Regions from separate parts of the Pseudomonas sp. TZ252 genome, predicted to be linked through region 2. Evidence: predicted binding sites of a transcription regulator. Region 2 holds the regulator's gene; the other holds the start of a gene.
What was found. Region 2 encodes sigma-54, which starts transcription at its own class of promoters, with help from an activator protein. Its sites were predicted from a motif close to ANTGGCATNNANNTTGCTNT; they were not measured.

Region 1: a site for sigma-54 is predicted at 1,997-2,016, ahead of ACYAF3_RS00360 (flagellar hook-length control protein FliK). Genes of this name have one in related genera too.

What each region holds. Positions count from the first base shown of each region.
Region 1 covers NZ_CM148566.1:69,376-77,860, forward strand. Annotated here, with positions in the region: gene fliL (flagellar basal body-associated protein FliL) at 1-420, opposite strand, end outside; gene ACYAF3_RS00360 (flagellar hook-length control protein FliK) at 664-1,947, opposite strand; gene ACYAF3_RS00365 (UPF0149 family protein) at 2,135-2,722, shown strand; gene ACYAF3_RS00370 (YbaN family protein) at 2,734-3,141, shown strand; gene ACYAF3_RS00375 (sensor histidine kinase) at 3,150-4,595, opposite strand; gene ACYAF3_RS00380 (heavy metal response regulator transcription factor) at 4,573-5,262, opposite strand; gene mexN (multidrug efflux RND transporter permease subunit MexN) at 5,366-8,476, opposite strand; gene mexM (multidrug efflux RND transporter periplasmic adaptor subunit MexM) at 8,473-8,485, opposite strand, start outside.
Region 2 covers NZ_CM148566.1:1,176,236-1,184,720, reverse strand. Annotated here, with positions in the region: gene pmbA (metalloprotease PmbA) at 1-84, shown strand, start outside; gene ACYAF3_RS05525 (hypothetical protein) at 232-627, shown strand; gene fumC (class II fumarate hydratase FumC) at 620-1,996, shown strand; gene ACYAF3_RS05515 (hypothetical protein) at 2,024-2,473, shown strand; gene ACYAF3_RS05510 (superoxide dismutase) at 2,486-3,097, shown strand; gene ACYAF3_RS05505 (ZIP family metal transporter) at 3,116-4,048, shown strand; gene ACYAF3_RS05500 (HPr family phosphocarrier protein) at 4,145-4,417, opposite strand; gene rapZ (RNase adapter RapZ) at 4,447-5,307, opposite strand; gene ptsN (PTS IIA-like nitrogen regulatory protein PtsN) at 5,309-5,773, opposite strand; gene hpf (ribosome hibernation-promoting factor, HPF/YfiA family) at 5,787-6,095, opposite strand; gene ACYAF3_RS05480 (RNA polymerase factor sigma-54) at 6,173-7,666, opposite strand; gene lptB (LPS export ABC transporter ATP-binding protein) at 7,892-8,485, opposite strand, start outside.

The DNA of each region.
Region 1 (8,485 bases), 1.1 Mb from region 2:
CATTTCCTTGCCCACCGGAGTCACCAGCGAGTCGAAACTCTGACTCGAGAACAGCATCACCAGTTTATTGCGAACCAGCGGCATGTGCTCGCGCAATGCGTCCATCTGCGCCTTGTCGCGCCCCATCAACGCGACGCCGACCTGCATGTAGCGCTGCCGGCCGTTCTGGTTGAAGTTGACGACGAAGGCCGGCGCCAGGATCTCGTAGAGCGCCGGCTGCTTGCCCGGCTTCGCCGCCTCGCTGGCGACTTCCTCGGTCTTCTCGGCCTTCAGCGACTTGCTGAGGAAGAACCAGGTGCCGCCCACCGACAGGCCGATCGCCAGCAGCAGGCCGACCACGATCAGCAGGATCAGCTTCAGCTTGCTCTTGCCGCCGCTCGGAGCCCCCGCGTCGGCGGGTGTCGCCTCTTTCTTAGCCATGCCAAAAATCCGTCGCTATAGCGTCAAATGAAGGGTTTCACAGGGGCAGAGCAAGGGTTGTGCCATTTCTGCAACGCCGCCCCGCCTCCTGGGACCAGCCCCGGAGGGCTGTCCGAGATGATAGACGGCGCGGATATTACAGCCTGGCCACAGGAAATCATCCCCGTCTTTTGCGAAATTGCCCGCTCCGGAAAAAGAAAGGCCTCCCGCAGGAGGCCCAAAGGGGAAATGCAGTCGTTCGCCTCAGGCGTAGTAGTCGACCAGACCGCGCGCCGCCGACGCACCCGGCCGGCTGCGGATCTCGCTGACTCCGGCGAGGGTTTCCTCATCGCCCGAGGCCTCGCCGGCCAAGCCGCGTCCGCGCGCCGATCCGCCCTCGCCCTGCTGCTGGCCCTGCCAGCCCCGCGCCAGCGACTGATCGGAGACGTTCACGTCGAGCTGGTTCATGCCCTGCTGGCTGAACATGTCGCGCAGCCGGTGCATCTGGCTTTCCAGGGCGTCGCGAACGCCGGCGTTGGGACTGGCGAAGGTCACCTGGGTCTGGTCGGCGGTCATGTGGATGCGCACGTCCAGGCGTCCCAGCTCGGCGGGGTCGAGCTGGATCTCCGCCGACTTCAGGTTCTGGCTGGACATCCACATCACCCGGTCCACCACCGCCTCGCTCCAGCCGTTCTGCTGCATCGCCACCGGCTGGCCGGGCACCGTGCCGTTCACCGGACGGTTGGTCAGGGCCTGTTGCGCCATGGCCTGAGTCAGCCCGTTGAGCTTGGCCGCGAAAGGTTCACCGCGGGGTTCCGCCTTGCTCTCCAGCAGGCTCTCGGAGGCGGCGCTGGCGACGGCCGGCTCGGCGGTCTGCTGCAACTGGGCCTCGAGCGCCTTGCCGTCGACGGCCTTGGTCAAGGAATCCGAGGTCAGGCCGGCAAGGGTATCGCCGAGGTTCGCCTGGCGGGGATCGGCGCTCTTCGCCGGCCCGCCTTTCGCCGTCTGCGCGGCGTCCTGGGCGCCTTGCTCCAGGGCCATGTTCACTGCCGGAACGCCGTTGAGCTTGACCAGGGTCGGGTCGCTGCTGGCTTCGGTCAGGCTGGCAGGAGCACTGCTGGCCGTCGGCACGGCCGGCGGCAGCAAAGTCGCCTGGGTATTCTCGTCGAGCATCGGCACGGCGCCGCCGAGGCCGAGCAGTTGCAGCGGATCGACCGGCGTTTCGACTTTATCTTCGCCGTCGGCCTTGGCCTGGCCGTCGGCCGGCAAAGGCTTGCCGTCTTCGGCAACGGCCGGCTGCCTGGCGGCATCCGTCGGCTGCGCTTCGACGGCGTCCTTGCCGGCGTCCCGTGGCTTGTCCCGCGAACCCTTCGCGGGACCGTCGGCGCGCTCGGCGGGCTTCTTCGCGGTCTCCTTGGCATACATGTCGGAGAAGCTGGAAGTCTTGTCGTTACTGGGCTCAGGCGTTTTCTGCTGGCTCTTCGGCGCAGCGGCCTTGGGCTTTACATCAGGCGTCGGCGGCAACAACACACCAGGGGCGACGGCCATGGGAATTCTCCATTTGCGAAGGGATTGCATCGTGGCTTGCGCAAGGGATGGAGCAAGGTCCGGGCCAACTTCGCCGAGAGCGTCCGTGAAACGCTCGCCAGGGCGCCGCAGCAGGCACGCTCGCTTTGCCCGCAGGTCCCGTCTGGACTACAATCCAGAGCCGCATCCCTCCCGAGGTAGTACCCTGATGTCCTTCGCCGAAAAACTGTCCCGTCTGCAAGCCTTCCTCGATGCCGATGACCTGCACGAAGAAGCGCTGGACTACGTGGCGACCCACGGCTACCTGACCGCCCTCTCCATCTGCCCGGAGCAGGTGCCGGAGCGGGAGTGGATCGACGCCCTGTTCGCCGAACCGCCGCACTACCGCAGCGATGAGGAGCGCCAGGAGATCGAGACTTCCCTCGAGCAGCTCAAGGCGCACATCACCCGCGTGCTGGCCAGCGACGAAGACCTCGAGCTGCCCTGCGACCTCGACCTCGGCGACGAGCCGGACGACTCCGACCTGCGCGGCTGGTGCATCGGCTTCATGGAAGGCGTGTTCCTTCGCGAGGAAGTCTGGTTCGAGCAGGCCGAGGAGGAAGTCAGCGAGCTGCTGCTGCCTATCATGGTCGGCTCCGGCCTGTTCGACGAGCAGCCCGAGTTCGACGAGATCGCCCGCGACCGCCACCTGGTGGACGACATGGTCGCGCAGATTCCCGACCTGCTGACCAACCTGTTCCTGCTCTGCCAGGCGCCGGAAGAAAAGCCCGCCCTGCTCAAGCCGCGCACGCACTAAGGAGCGCCGCGGTGGCGCAGCGGGAAATTCGCCCGAGCGCTCGCGCCTGGGTGCGCTATAGCCTCCAGGCCGTGGGTTTCCTAAGCGTAGCCCTGGGCGTGATCGGCATCTTCCTGCCGGTGCTGCCGACCACGCCTTTCCTGCTCCTCGCGGCGGCCTGCTTCATGCGCAGCTCGCCGCGCTTCTACCACTGGCTGGTTGGCCATCCACGGCTCGGCCCGTGGATCCGCGACTATCTCGACGGCGAAGGCATCCCGCTCAAGGGCAAGGTCTACGCCATCGGCCTGATGTGGGCCAGCATCGCCCTTTCCTGCTACCTGGTCCGACGCCCCTGGGCCCAGGGCTTCATGCTGACCAGCGCGGTACTGGTCAGCATCTATATCCTCCGCCAGAAGACCCGCCCGCCGCACGACGCCTGAAGGCCCGCTCAGGACAGCGCCGGATCGCCCTCGCCCAGCGGCAAGCGGTCGCCGGGCCCGCGCCGCTCAGGGCTCAGCACGGTGAAGCCGAAGGTGTTCCAGCCGTCCGCGCTGTCGACGAACACCGAACCGCCGTGCATGCTCGCCACCGCCTTGACGATGGACAGGCCGAGGCCGTGGTTGGCCTCGCTGTTGCTGCGCGCCGCGTCGACCCGATAGAAGCGTTCGAACAGGTGCCTGCGGTGCTCGTCGGCGATCGGCACGCCGGGGTTGCTCACCGCCACCCGCACTTCGTCGCCGCGCCGCTCGACGCCGACCCGCAGCGTGCCGCCGGCGGCGGTGTGCTGGGCGGCGTTGTACAGCAGGTTGGTCACCGCCCGCTGGAACAGGGCGCGCTCGACCAGCGCGCGGGCCTCGCCACGCACCTCAATGCCGACCCCGGCCTCGTCGAAGATCACCTCGAGGAAATCCACCGTGGTGGCGATCTCGCCGGCCAGCGAGGTTTCCTCGCGCTCGCAGGCCAGGCGTCCCTGGTCGGCGCGGGCGAGGAACAGCATGTCGTTGACGATCGCCCGCAGCCGCTCCAGCTCCTCCAGGTTGGATTGCAGGACCTCTTCGTAATGTTCGCCGCTGCGTTCGCGGGACAACGCCACCTGGGTCTGGCCGATCAGGTTGGTCAATGGCGTGCGCAGCTCGTGGGCGACGTCGGCATTGAACGACTCCAGGCGCACGTAGGCCTGCTCCAGGCGGTCCAGGGCGCCGTTGAACGCTCCCACCAGCTCGCGCAGCTCGGCCGGCAGCGGCGAGAGCTGCAAGCGCTGCGACAACTGCCGCGGGCTGATCCGCCGGGCCTCCTCGGACAGCCGATGCACCGGCCACAGGCCCAGGCGGGCGATCCAGTGGCCAAGCAACGAGGCCAGCAGCACACCGAGGGCGGACAGGCCGAGCAGCCATTTCAGGGTGGAGGTCCGCGCCTCATGGAACGCCGCGCTATCGATGGCGGTGACGTAGGTCAGCCGCGGCCGCCCCTCGCGCGCCGGCAACACGCCGACCCGCGCAGTCAGCGCGTACCGGTGCTCCGGCAACTCCAATTCGTAGCGGCCGGCGCCATCGGCGATCAGCCGCTGCACCGGTTCGCTGAAGCGCCCGTAGTGATAGCGCGGGTCGTCGCTGTCGATCCAGAAACGGATCAGCTCGTACTCCTGGCTCAGGTTGTCCAGCTTGCCCTGCAGGTGCGGCCAGCGCTCGGCCAGGTCGGGATGGTCGAGCATCCGCGAGACCATGTTGAAGCGCACGTCCACCTCGCCCTGCTGCAGGCGCTCGGTCTGGCGGTCGAGGATGCAATAGAGCATGGTGCCGATGAGGGCGAAGATCACCACCGCGGCGCCGGCGAACATTCCCGCCAGGCGGGTCGACAAGGACATGCCCACCTCAGCCCGACTCCGCCAGCGCACGGTTCTCCAGGACGTAGCCCATGCCCCGGATGGTATGCAGCAGCTTGTTCTCGAACGGACCGTCGAGCTTGGCGCGCAGGCGCTTGATCGCCACCTCCACGACATTGGTGTCGGTATCGAAGTTGATGTCCCAGACCAGTTCGGCGATCGCCGTCTTCGACAGGATCTCGCCGCTGCGCTGGGCCAGCACGCAGAGCAGCGCGTACTCCTTGGCAGTCAGCTCCAGACGGGTGTTGCCACGGAAGACCTTGCGGCTGAGCAGGTCGATGGACAGGTCGGCGATGCGCATCTGCGAATGGCTTTCATGGTTGCCGCCGCGCCGGGTCAGGGCCTGCAGGCGGGCGACCAGTTCGAGGAAGGAGAACGGCTTGATCAGGTAGTCGTCGGCGCCCTCGCGCAGCCCGCGCACCCGGTCTTCCACGCGCTCGCGCGCGGTGAGCATGATCACCGGGGTCTGCCGCCGCTCGCGCAACGCCCGCAGAACGCCGTAGCCGTCGACGCCCGGCAGCATCACGTCGAGCACGATCACGTCGTACTCGCCATGGAGCGCCAGGTGGCGACCGTCGATGCCGTTGTCCGCCAGGTCCACGGTGAACCCCTGTTCGCTGAGGCCACGGTTCAGGTAGTCCGCCGTCTTCGCCTCGTCCTCGACAATCAGTACCCGCATCTATCGCCCGATCCTCTGTTCGCCTTCGCATCCCGGGCGGGACGCATGCCTGCCTGCATCCTAGCCACGCGCCGCCGTCCAGGAAAGCCGCGTCCGTTACGCCTCATGTCGCCGTCGCCCCAGCGGTTCCGCCGTCCGAGGTCGTCGTCCCGCGCCGGTGGAACAGCCGCTCCAGGGCCAGGTATACCACCGGCGTGCTGAACAGGGTCAGCACCTGGCTCACCAGCAGCCCGCCGACCACCGCGATGCCCAGAGGCTGGCGCAGCTCGGAACCGGTGCCGAAGCCGATCATCAGGGGTATCGCGCCCAGCAGCGCGGCCAGGGTGGTCATCATGATCGGCCGGAAACGGGTCAGGCAGGCCTGGTAGATCGCCTGCTCCGCGCTCATGCCCTGCTCGCGCTGGGCGACGATGGCGAAGTCGACCATGAGGATGCCGTTCTTCTTGACGATGCCGATCAGCAGCACGATGCCGATCAGCGCCATGATCGAGAAGTCCTGGCCCCAGGCCCAGAGCAGGAACACCGCGCCGATCCCCGCCGAGGGCAGGGTCGAGAGGATCGTCAGCGGATGTACGAAACTCTCGTAGAGCACGCCGAGGATGATGTACACCGCGATCAGCGCGGCGAGGATCAGCAGCGGTTGCGAGGCCAGCGAGCTCTGGAAGGCCTGCGCCGCGCCCTGGAACACGCCGATAATGGTCGAGGGCATGCCGATCTCCTCCTGGGCGCGCTGCACCGCCTGCACCGCCTCGCCGAGGGACACCCCGGCAGCCAGGTTGAAGGACAGGTTGACCGCCGGGAACATGCCGTTGTGGTTGATCTGCAGCGGCCCGGAGCGCGGCGCCGCGACCTTGGCGATGGCCGACAGCGGGACCATCTCGCCGCTCAGCGGGGAGCGCAGGTAGAACCAGTCCAGGCTTTCCGCGCGGCCGCGCTGGCGCGCATCGAGTTCGAGGACCACCTTGTACTGGTTGACCTCGGTCTGGTACTCGCCGACCTGGCGCTGGCCGAAGGCGTCGTAGAGGGTCTGGCTGACATCCTCGGCGCTGAGGCCGAAACGCGCCGCGGCCACCCGGTCGATGTCCAGCGCGGTGACGCTGGCGCCGACCTGCAGGTCGTTGGACACATCCATCAGCCCCGGCACCTGCTTCAGGCGCTCGGTGAGGCGTTGCGCCCAGAGCGCCAGCTGGGTGCTGTCGCTGCTGCGCAGGGCGTACTGGTACTGGGTCCGCGAGGGTCCGGAACTGAGGTTGATGTCCTGCGCCGCGCGCAGGTAGAGCATGATTCCCGGCACCTTCGCCAGTTGCGGGCGCAGCCGGTCGATGAACTCGCCGACCGAGACATCGCGCTCGCCACGGTCCTTGAGGACGATCCAGAAACGTCCGTTGGCCAGGCTCTGGCTACCGCCGGTGACGCCCACCGCATGGTTGTAGCTCTGCACCGCCGGGTCGCTGGCGATGATCTCGGCCAGTTGCCGGTGCTTGGCGACCATGTCGTCGTAGGAGATATCCTCGGCAGCCTGGCTCGTGCCGAAGACGAAGGCGGTGTCCTGCAAGGGGAAGAAACCCTTGGGAATCCCGACGTAGCCGGCCACCGCCACCAGCACGGTAAAGGCGAAGCCGACCAGCATCAGCCGCTGGTGCCCGAGCGCCCAGCGCAGGCCGCGCTCGTATCCGCCGGTCAGCCATTCGGCGAAGCCCTTTCTCGGCGCGTCGGCATGCCGCAATGCCGGCATGAAGCGCGAAGCCAGCATCGGCGCCAGGGTCAGCGAAGCGAGCACCGAGATCAGGATCGCCACCGTCACGCTGACCGCGAATTCGCGGAACAGCCGGCCGACGATCCCGCCCATGAACAGCAGGGGAATGAACGCGGCGATCAGCGAGAAGCTGATGGAAATCACGGTAAAGCCGATCTCCGCCGCGCCCTTGAGCGCCGCCTCGACCTTCGAGGCGCCCGCTTCCAGGTGTCGGTGGATGTTCTCCACGACCACGATGGCGTCGTCGACGATGAAGCCGACGGCGATGATCAGCGCCACCAGGGTCAGGTTGTTGAGGGTGAAGCCGAGCACGTACATCGCCGCGAAGCTGGCGCTCAGGGACACCGCCAGCACCGTGGCGACGATCAGGGTCGCCGACAGCTGGCGGAGGAACAGGCCCATCACCAGCACCACCAGGCCAATGGTCAGCAGCAGGGTCAGTTCGACCTCGTGCAGCGACGAGCGGATGGTCCGGGTGCGATCGTTGAGCACGTCTACCTCGATGGTCGCCGGGAGCATCTCGCGCAGGCGCGGCAATGCGGCCTGGATCGCGTCGGCGGTATCGACGATGTTCGCCCCAGGCTGGCGGAGGATCACCAGTGCCACCCCGGGCACACCGTTCGGCCAGGCCTGCACGTAGTCGTCCTCGGGCGCCGAGACGATCCGCGCCACGTCCTTGAGGAACACCGGCGCGCCCTGGCGGTAGGCGACCACCAGGTCGTCATAGTCGCTGGCGTTGAACAACTGGTCGTTGGCCGCGAGGGTCGACACCCGCCCCTCGCCGTAGAGCGCGCCCTTGGCCAGGTTGACGCTGGCCGACTGCAACGACTGGCGCAGGTCGGCCAGGGTCAGCTGGTAGGCGGCGAGCTTTTCCGGCTGGGCCTGGATGCGGATCGCCGGGCGCTGCTGGCCGACCACGAAGATCTGCCCCACGCCGTTCACCTGGCTGAGCTGGCGGGCGAGGATGGTCTCGGCGTAATCGCTGAGTTCGATCAGCGGCATCATCTCCGAGTTGACCCGCAGGATCATGATCGGGCTGTCCGCCGGGTTGACCTTGCGCCAGGTCGGCAGGTTCGGCATGTCCACCGGCAGCCGCCCCGCCGCGGCGTTGATCGCCGCCTGGACCTCCTGGGCGGCGACGTCGATGCTCTTGTCGAGGCTGAACTGCAGGGTCAGGGTGGTGGTGCCCAGGGCGCTGCTGGAAGTCATCTCGGTGATCCCGGGAATCGCGCTGAACTGCACTTCCAAGGGGGTGGCCACCGACGAGGCCATGGTTTCCGGGCTACCGCCGGGCAGCAAGGCGTTGATCTGGATGGTCGGGAAGTCCGCCTCCGGCAACGGCGCCACACCGAGCCGGAGGAACGCCAGCAGCCCCAGCAGCAGCGAGGCCAGGGTCAGCAGCGCGGTGGCGATCGGGTGCCGTACGCACCAGCCGGAAATCCCGGCGCGCGGCGTCACGGCTGCCGC
Region 2 (8,485 bases):
GCGGTCGGCAAGGACATCGAACGGCGCGGCAACCTGCATACCGGTTCTGTACTGGTCGAGTCGATGATGGTAGCCGGGCGCTGAGGCCGGGTTTCCCTCTGTAGAACGCCAGCGCTCGTCGCTGGCGTTTTCGTTTCCGCCTGTTCGATTGTCCGCCTCTATGGGGACCATGCTTGTCTTTTACCAAGAAGAAAACAATAATCAATCTCATTATCGTCTGGTGAGGTTGCCATGTCCTTCGAGGCGCACGACCCGCAAGCATTGGATCACTGGTACTGGCTGGGCACGCAGATCCGCTGCGCGCTCGATCCCGACGAACCGCGCCTGCTCGACCAGTACCTCGGCGAGGCGCGCTATCTCGCCGGTTGGGAAGGTGTGGCCGCCTGGCCGCTGTTCGAGAAAGCCTACAACCTCCTGCTCGATACCGGTCGCGATCCGATATTGCCCTGGCACTGGCGCAGCCTCTGCCTCGACTACGCCTACCGGCCCCTCTGCGAACTTCAGCGACTGACCACCAACGGCAGCCAGCGACGCCGGCTGCGCCAGCTCTCCGTACGAATGGCCAGGCAGGACCTGGCGCCGTCGATGAGCTTCGATCACCCGCAACAAGGAAACCAAGATGACTGACACCCGCATCGAACGCGACAGCATGGGCGAACTGGCGGTCCCGGCGACCGCCCTCTATGGCGCCCAGACCCAGCGCGCGGTGAACAACTTCCCGGTCAGCGGCCAGCGCATGCCCCAGGCCTTCGTCCGCGCCCTGCTGCTGGCCAAGGCCGCGGCGGCGCGGGCGAACGTCTCCCTGCAGCAATTGGATGCACCGATGGGCGAGGCGATCGCCGACACCTGCCTGCAACTGCTGCAGGAGGACTTCATGCAGCATTTCCCGGTGGATGTGTTCCAGACCGGCTCCGGCACCAGTTCCAACATGAACGCCAACGAAGTGGTGGCGACCCTGGCCAGTCGTCGCCTGGGCGGCAAGGTCAATCCGAACGACCATGTGAACTGCGGGCAGAGCAGCAACGACATCATTCCCTCGACCATCCACATCAGTGCCGCCCTCGAGATCAGCGAACGCCTGCTGCCGGCGCTGCGCCACCTGGAGCAGACTATCCAGAGCAAGGCCGGCGAAGTGCATGCCTATGTGAAGACCGGCCGCACCCACCTGATGGATGCGATGCCGGTACGCATGAGCCAGGTGCTCGGTGGCTGGGCGCAGCAGGTGCGACAGGCCGGCGTGCACATCGAGAGCGTACTTCCTGCCTTGCAGCAGTTGGCACAGGGCGGCACCGCGGTGGGCACCGGGATCAACGCCCATCCGCGGTTCGCCGAACGTTTCAGCCAGGAGCTGAACGACCTGACCGGGCTGGCGTTCCGCCCCGGCGACGACTTCTTCGCCCTGATCGGTTCGCAGGACACGGCGGTCGCTGCGTCCGGCCAGTTGAAGACCCTGGCCGTGACCCTGATGAAGCTGGCCAACGACCTGCGCTGGATGAACTCCGGGCCGCTTGCCGGGCTCGGCGAGATCGAGCTGGAAGCGCTGCAACCAGGCTCCTCGATCATGCCCGGCAAGGTCAACCCGGTGATCCCGGAGGCCACCGCGATGGTCGCCGCCCAGGTGATCGGCAATGACGCCGCCATTGCCGTCGCCGGCCAATCGGGCAACTTCGAACTGAACGTGATGCTGCCGCTGGTGGCCGACAACCTGTTGCACAGCATCCAGTTGCTGGCCAACGTCAGCCGGCTGCTGGCGGACAAGGCCATCGCCAGCTTCAAGGTCAACCAGGGCAAGCTCAGCGAGGCGTTGGCGCGCAACCCGATCCTGGTCACTGCGCTGAACCCGATCATCGGCTACCAGAAGGCTGCGGAAATCGCCAAGCAGGCCTATCGCGAGGGACGGCCGATCATCGATGTGGCGCTGGAAAACACCGATCTGGACCGTGCGCGCCTGGAGGTGTTGCTGGATCCGGAAAAACTCACGGCTGGCGGCCTCTGAGGCCGCCCCACCACTGGAGGTACCGCCATGCGTCATTGGCAACGAACGATCGAACAGGGCAACCGCTGTTTCGTCACCGGCGCATTGATCGATGCGCGTGAGCACTACCTCCATGCCCTGGCCCTGGCCCAGGTGCTGCTGGAACGCTGGGGCGACGCCGACGAGGCGGTGATGGCGTTCGTCATTTCCCATCACAACCTGGCCGACTTGCACCTGCAACTGGAGCAACCGGAGGAGACCGCAGAATACCTGTGCGCCTGCCACGAGCGCCTGTTGCGGGTCAGCGCCGACCAGAAGCTGCCGCTGGCCCTGCGCCAGGCGGCCCAGCATCACAGCCGGCGCACCTATGTCGAACTGCTGTCGTTCATCGGCGAACACGGTGCCTATCCGCGCACCGAGCGCCTGCTCAAGGGACCGCCGAACGCGGAGGTCCGACCCGAGTTCCTCGCTCCGCCCCCCTCACTTCGCTATCACTGACGGAGAGTTTCCATGCCCCACGCCTTGCCGCCCTTGCCTTACGCCTACGATGCCCTGGAACCGCACATCGATGCGCTGACCATGGAGATCCACCACAGCAAGCACCACCAGACCTATGTGAACAACCTGAACGCCGCGCTGGAAGGCACGCCCTATGCCGAGCAGCCGGTGGAAAGTCTGCTGCGGCAACTGGCTGGTCTGCCGGAGAAGCTGCGCACCCCGGTTGTCAACAATGGCGGTGGGCATGCCAACCACTCGCTGTTCTGGACCGTGATGTCGCCCCAGGGCGGTGGCCGTCCCGATGGCGACCTGGGGCGGGCCATCGATGAGCAGCTCGGGGGCTTCGAGGCGTTCAAGGATGCGTTCACCAAGGCTGCGCTGACCCGCTTCGGCAGCGGCTGGGCCTGGCTCAGCGTGACTCCCCAGGGCAGCTTGCTGGTGGAGAGCAGCGGCAACCAGGACAGCCCGCTGATGAACGGCAATACGCCGATCCTCGGCCTGGACGTATGGGAGCATGCCTATTACCTGAAGTACCAGAACCGCCGCCCGGAATACATCGGCGCTTTCTACAACGTGATCGACTGGCGGGAGGTCGCGCGTCGCTATGCGCAAGCCCTGGCCTAGTGTTACCCGTGATGCGAGATGGCTGGCCGGCAGCCTGGCGGTGCGGCGATGAAGGCGTTGCTCCATGGCATCGCCGAAGGTAACGGGCGGACGCTGCGCAACCTACTGGGCCTGCTGATCTTCATCGGCGGCGGCTACCTGCTCGGCCGCCACGCGCTGTTGCTGGCCGAACTCAACCTGCCGGCGCCCATCGTGCTGGCATTGAAAGGCGGCCTGCTCTGTGCCTTCGGTACCGCTCTCGGGGCGATGCCGGTGCTGGTGGTGAAGACCATGCCGGCGCGCCTGTCGGATGCGCTGCTGGGCTTCGGTGCCGGCGTGATGCTCTCGGCGACGGCCTTCTCGCTGATCATGCCGGCGCTATCCGCGGCCGGCGACCTCGGCTACTCGAAGTTCGGCGCGGGGTTCCTGGTCAGCTTCGGCCTGGCGGTCGGCGTGATGGGGCTGTTCATCCTCGGCCGGCTGATGCCGGACGTCCATCCCGGTTGCGAGGGCGCGCCACTGTCCGGTGGCATTCCCCCGCGCATCCTGCTGTTCGTCACGGCCATCGTCCTGCACAACATCCCCGAAGGCATGGCGGTTGGCGTGTCGGCCGGTGCCGGCCTGGACGAGGCCAACGGCCTCGCCCTGGGCATCGCTCTGCAGGATGTGCCGGAAGGTCTGGTGGTGGCGCTGGTGCTGGCCGGAGTCGGTATGTCGCGTTTCAAGGCGATGCTGGTCGGTGCCGCGTCGGGCCTGGTCGAGCCGCTGTTCGCGGTGCTCTGCGCCTGGCTGGTCGGCCTCTCCGCGCTGCTCCTGCCCTGGGGGCTGGCCGCCGCGGCGGGAGCGATGCTCTTCGTGGTCACCCACGAGATCATTCCCGAGTCCCACCGCCAGGGACATGCCGCCGAGGCTACGCTGGGCCTGGTGTTCGGTTTCTGCCTGATGATGGTGCTGGATACCGCGCTGGGCTAGGGGATTCATCCGACGCGCGCTGAATTGACGCCGGCCGCAATCGCCGGAAAGGAAAAGCCGCCAGTTGGCGGCTTTTTCGCTGTCGCTGGGAAGAGCCTACTCGCCCTCGTCGAACCTGTTGTTGATCAGTTCGACCAGCGCGTTCAACGCCTCGTCTTCCTGTTCGCCTTCGGTATGCAGGTGCAGGTTGGTGCCCTTGCCGGCAGCCAGCATCATCACGGCCATGATGCTCTTGCCGTCGACGCAGCTTTCAGGATTGCGGCCGACCCGGACCTGGCAAGGGTAGCGCCCCGCGACGCCGACGAACTTGGCGGCCGCGCGGGCGTGCAGACCGAGCTTGTTGATGATGGTGATCTCGAGGGCGGGCATCTTGGGGAGTCTGTCCTTCTTGTTATGGGCTAGCTGCTGAGATCGCGGTGGCGAATCTGCACGTTCTTCAGGGAATCCCTGAGTGCAGCGCCAATCCGCTCGGCGAGGTAGACCGAACGATGGTGCCCGCCGGTACAGCCTATCGCAACTGTTACATATGAGCGGTTACTGGCGGCGAAGCGCGGCAGCCATTTGTTCAGGTAGCCGACGATGTCCTGGTACATTTCCTCGACGTCCGGCTGGGCGGCCAGATACTCGCGGACTTCCGGCTCCAGCCCCGAATGATCGCGCAACTCGGGCTTCCAGTAGGGGTTCGGCAGGCAGCGCACATCGAACACCAGGTCGGCGTCGACTGGCATGCCGCGCTTGAAGCCAAAGGATTCGACGAGGAACGCGGTGCCGGGCTCCGGCTTGTTCAACAGGCGCAGTTTGATGGTGTCGCGCAGCTGATAGAGGTTGAGGCTGGTGGTGTCCAGCTTCAGGTCGGCGAGGTCGGCGATCGGTCCGAGCAATTGGCTCTCGTCGCCAATCGCCTCCGCCAGCGAACGGGTGTCGGTGGTCAGCGGGTGGCGCCGGCGGGTTTCCGAGAATCGTTTGAGCAGCGTCTCGTCGTCGGCGTCGAGATACAGCACATCGCAGTTGATGTGGTTGTCCCGCACTTCCTGCAACAGTTCGGGGAAGCGCTGCAACTGGCTGGGCAGGTTGCGGGCGTCGATCGACACCGCCACCTGTGGCTGCAGTAGCTCCGTGTGCAACAGGGCGCGCTGCGCCAGGTCGGGAAGCAGGCTGGCGGGAAGGTTGTCGATGCAATAGAAGCCGTTGTCTTCGAGGACGTTCAGGGCGGTGCTCTTGCCCGAGCCCGAGCGGCCACTGACGATGATCAGGCGCATGTCATTGCCCGTTCTGTACGTCTACCACGATCTGATAAAGCGCTTCGGCGGTGGGAGCGCTGCGCAGGCGGTCGCGTACGTCGGCACGGTCGAGCATGGCGGCGATCTGCCGGAGCAGTTCGAGATGTTCTTCGGTCGCGGCCTCCGGTACCAGCAGGACGAAGAGCAGGTCGACCGGCGCGCCGTCCAGCGCGTCGAAGTCCACGGGAGCATCCAGGTGCAGCACGGCGCTGATGGGGCTCTGGCAGCCAGACAGGCGGCAGTGCGGAATGGCGATGCCATTGCCGAAGCCGGTGGAACCGAGTTTTTCCCGGGCCACCAGGTTTTCGAAGATGGTCTGGGCGTCGAACTCCGGCAGCTCCCTGGCTACCAGGTTGGCGATTTGTTCGAGTACGCGTTTCTTGCTGCCGCCCGGCACGTTCACGAGGGAACGGCCGGGGGTCAGGATTTGCTCAAGTCGGATCATAGGGGAGGGGAGATCAGCGGGCGCCTACGCCTTGCTGCCGTTCGAGATACTTCTCTTTGTGTTTGATCAGTTGACGGTCGAGTTTGTCGATCAGCAGGTCGATGGCCGCGTACATGTCCTCATGTTCCGCATTGGCTACGATCTCGCCACCGGCGATGCGCAGGGTGGCTTCGATCTTCTGCTTCAGTTTCTCGACCTCCATGATCACCTGAACATTGGTGATCTTGTCGAAATGGCGCTCCAGACGGCTCAGTTTCTCGCCGACATAGTCGCGCAGGGCGTCGGTCACATCCAGTTGATGGCCACTGATGTTGACTTGCATACCGCGTTCTCCTTGTTGCCCGTGTGTAAGTGGCAGGTTAGCAACCTGCCTCCGGAACACCTTGGCGTGGATCAACGTCACACCAGTCGCTTGCGCTCGCTCGAAGGGGCTATGCCCAGGGATTCGCGGTATTTGGCGACGGTGCGGCGAGCCACTTGAATGCCCTGTGCCTCCAGTAAACCAGCGATCTTGCTGTCGCTCAATGGCTTTTTCGCATTTTCCGCGGCCACCAGTTTCTTGATGATCGCGCGGATCGCGGTGGACGAGCATTCCCCGCCTTCGGCGGTACTGACGTGACTTGAAAAGAAATATTTCAGCTCGAAAATGCCGCGCGGCGTATGCATGTATTTCTGCGTGGTGACCCGCGAAATGGTCGATTCGTGCATGCCCACCGCTTCGGCGATGTCGTGCAGGACCAGCGGCTTCATGGCTTCTTCGCCGTAGTCGAGGAAACCGCGCTGGTGCTCGACGATCTGGGTGGCGACCTTCATCAGCGTTTCGTTGCGGCTCTGCAGGCTCTTGATGAACCAGCGGGCTTCCTGCAACTGGTTGCGCATGAAGGTATTGTCGGCGCTGCTGTCGGCGCGGCGGACCATGCCGGCGTAGGTGGCGTTGACGCGCAGGCGTGGCATCGCCTCCTGGTTCAGCTCGACCAGCCAGCGCTCGTTGTCCTTGCGCACGATGACGTCGGGGACGATGTATTCGGCTTCGCTCGATTCGATCTGCGAACCGGGCCGGGGATGCAGGCACTGGATCAGCTCGATGACCTGGCGCAGTTCGTCTTCCTTGAGCTTCATGCGCCGCATCAATTGGCTGTAGTCGCGGCCGCCGAGCAGGTCGAGGTAGTCGGATACCAGGCGCAGCGCTTCGTTCAGCCAGGGCGTGGTGGACGGCAACTGGCGCAGTTGCAGCAGCAGGCACTCGCGCAGGTTGCGGGCGCCGATGCCGGCGGGTTCCAGTTGCTGGATGCGGCGCAGCACGACTTCCACTTCGTCGAGCTCGACGTCCAGTTCCGGATCGATGGCGGCGAGGATTTCTTCGAGGGACTCTTCGAGGTAGCCATCGTTGTTGATGCTATCGATGATGGTCACCGCGATCATCCGATCGGTGTCCGACATCGGTGCCAGGTTGACCTGCCAGAGCAGGTGGCTGTGCAGGCTCTCGCCGCTGCTGGTGCGCGCGGTGAAGTCCCACTCGTCATCGTCGTTGCTGGGCAGGCTGCTGGCGCTGGTCTGGTAGATGTCTTCCCAGGCGGTATCCACCGGCAACTCGCTGGGTATGCGTTCGCTCCACTGGTCGTCGTCGAGGCTTTCGACGCTGGGCGTGGCGCTTTCCTGGAGAGGGCTCTCCTGGGGCGCGCTGGCCGCCTGTTCGGCGCCATCGGCGAGAGGGTCGCTGTTGTCGAAATCGTCGCCGTCTTCCTGGCGTTCGAGCATGGGATTGGATTCCAGCGCTTCCTGGATTTCCTGCTGGAGGTCCAGGGTGGATAGCTGGAGGAGGCGTATGGCCTGTTGCAGCTGCGGCGTCATCGTCAGCTGCTGGCCCATCTTGAGGACTAGCGATGGTTTCATGGCTGAGGGCTTAGTACCTTATTCGCTGGTACCGGATGGCACCATCCACTACTACGGGTGCCGAGGTGGCGGCACCGCCAGGAAGCAAATTATATGCCTGAATTTTCGTACTTTGCCTAGGGTTGCTCTGAATAAATCATCCGCTCCAGGCGGCACTCGTGGTTGCGAAACCGCGGGCGAGCGGAACCGCTCCGGCGAGGCCGGAGGGCGCGCTAGGAGATTTCTTCAGAGGCGGAACTCGTGCCCCAGGTAGACTTCCTTGACCAGGTCGTTGGCGAGGATGCTCTCGGCATCCCCTTCCGCGATCAACTGCCCATCATTGACGATATACGCCGTTTCACAGATGTCCAGGGTCTCGCGGACGTTGTGGTCGGTGATGAGGATGCCGATACCCTTCGCCTTGAGGTGATGGATGATCTGCTTGATGTCGCCGACCGAGATCGGGTCCACGCCGGCGAAGGGCTCGTCGAGGAGGATGAATTTCGGCGCGCTGGCCAGGGCGCGGGCGATTTCCACCCGGCGTCGTTCGCCGCCGGACAGGCTCATGCCGAGGTTGTCGCGGATGTGGTGGATGTGGAATTCCTGCAGCAGGCCTTCCAGGGCTTCCTTGCGACCGTTGCGATCGAGGTCGCTGCGGGTCTCGAGGATCGCCATGATGTTGTCGGATACCGACAGCTTGCGGAAGATCGAGGCTTCCTGCGGCAGGTAGCCGATGCCGGCCCGGGCGCGCCCGTGCATCGGCAGGTGGGTGACGTTCTGCTCGTCGATGCGGACCACGCCCTGGTCGGCCTGGACCAGGCCGACGATCATGTAGAAGCA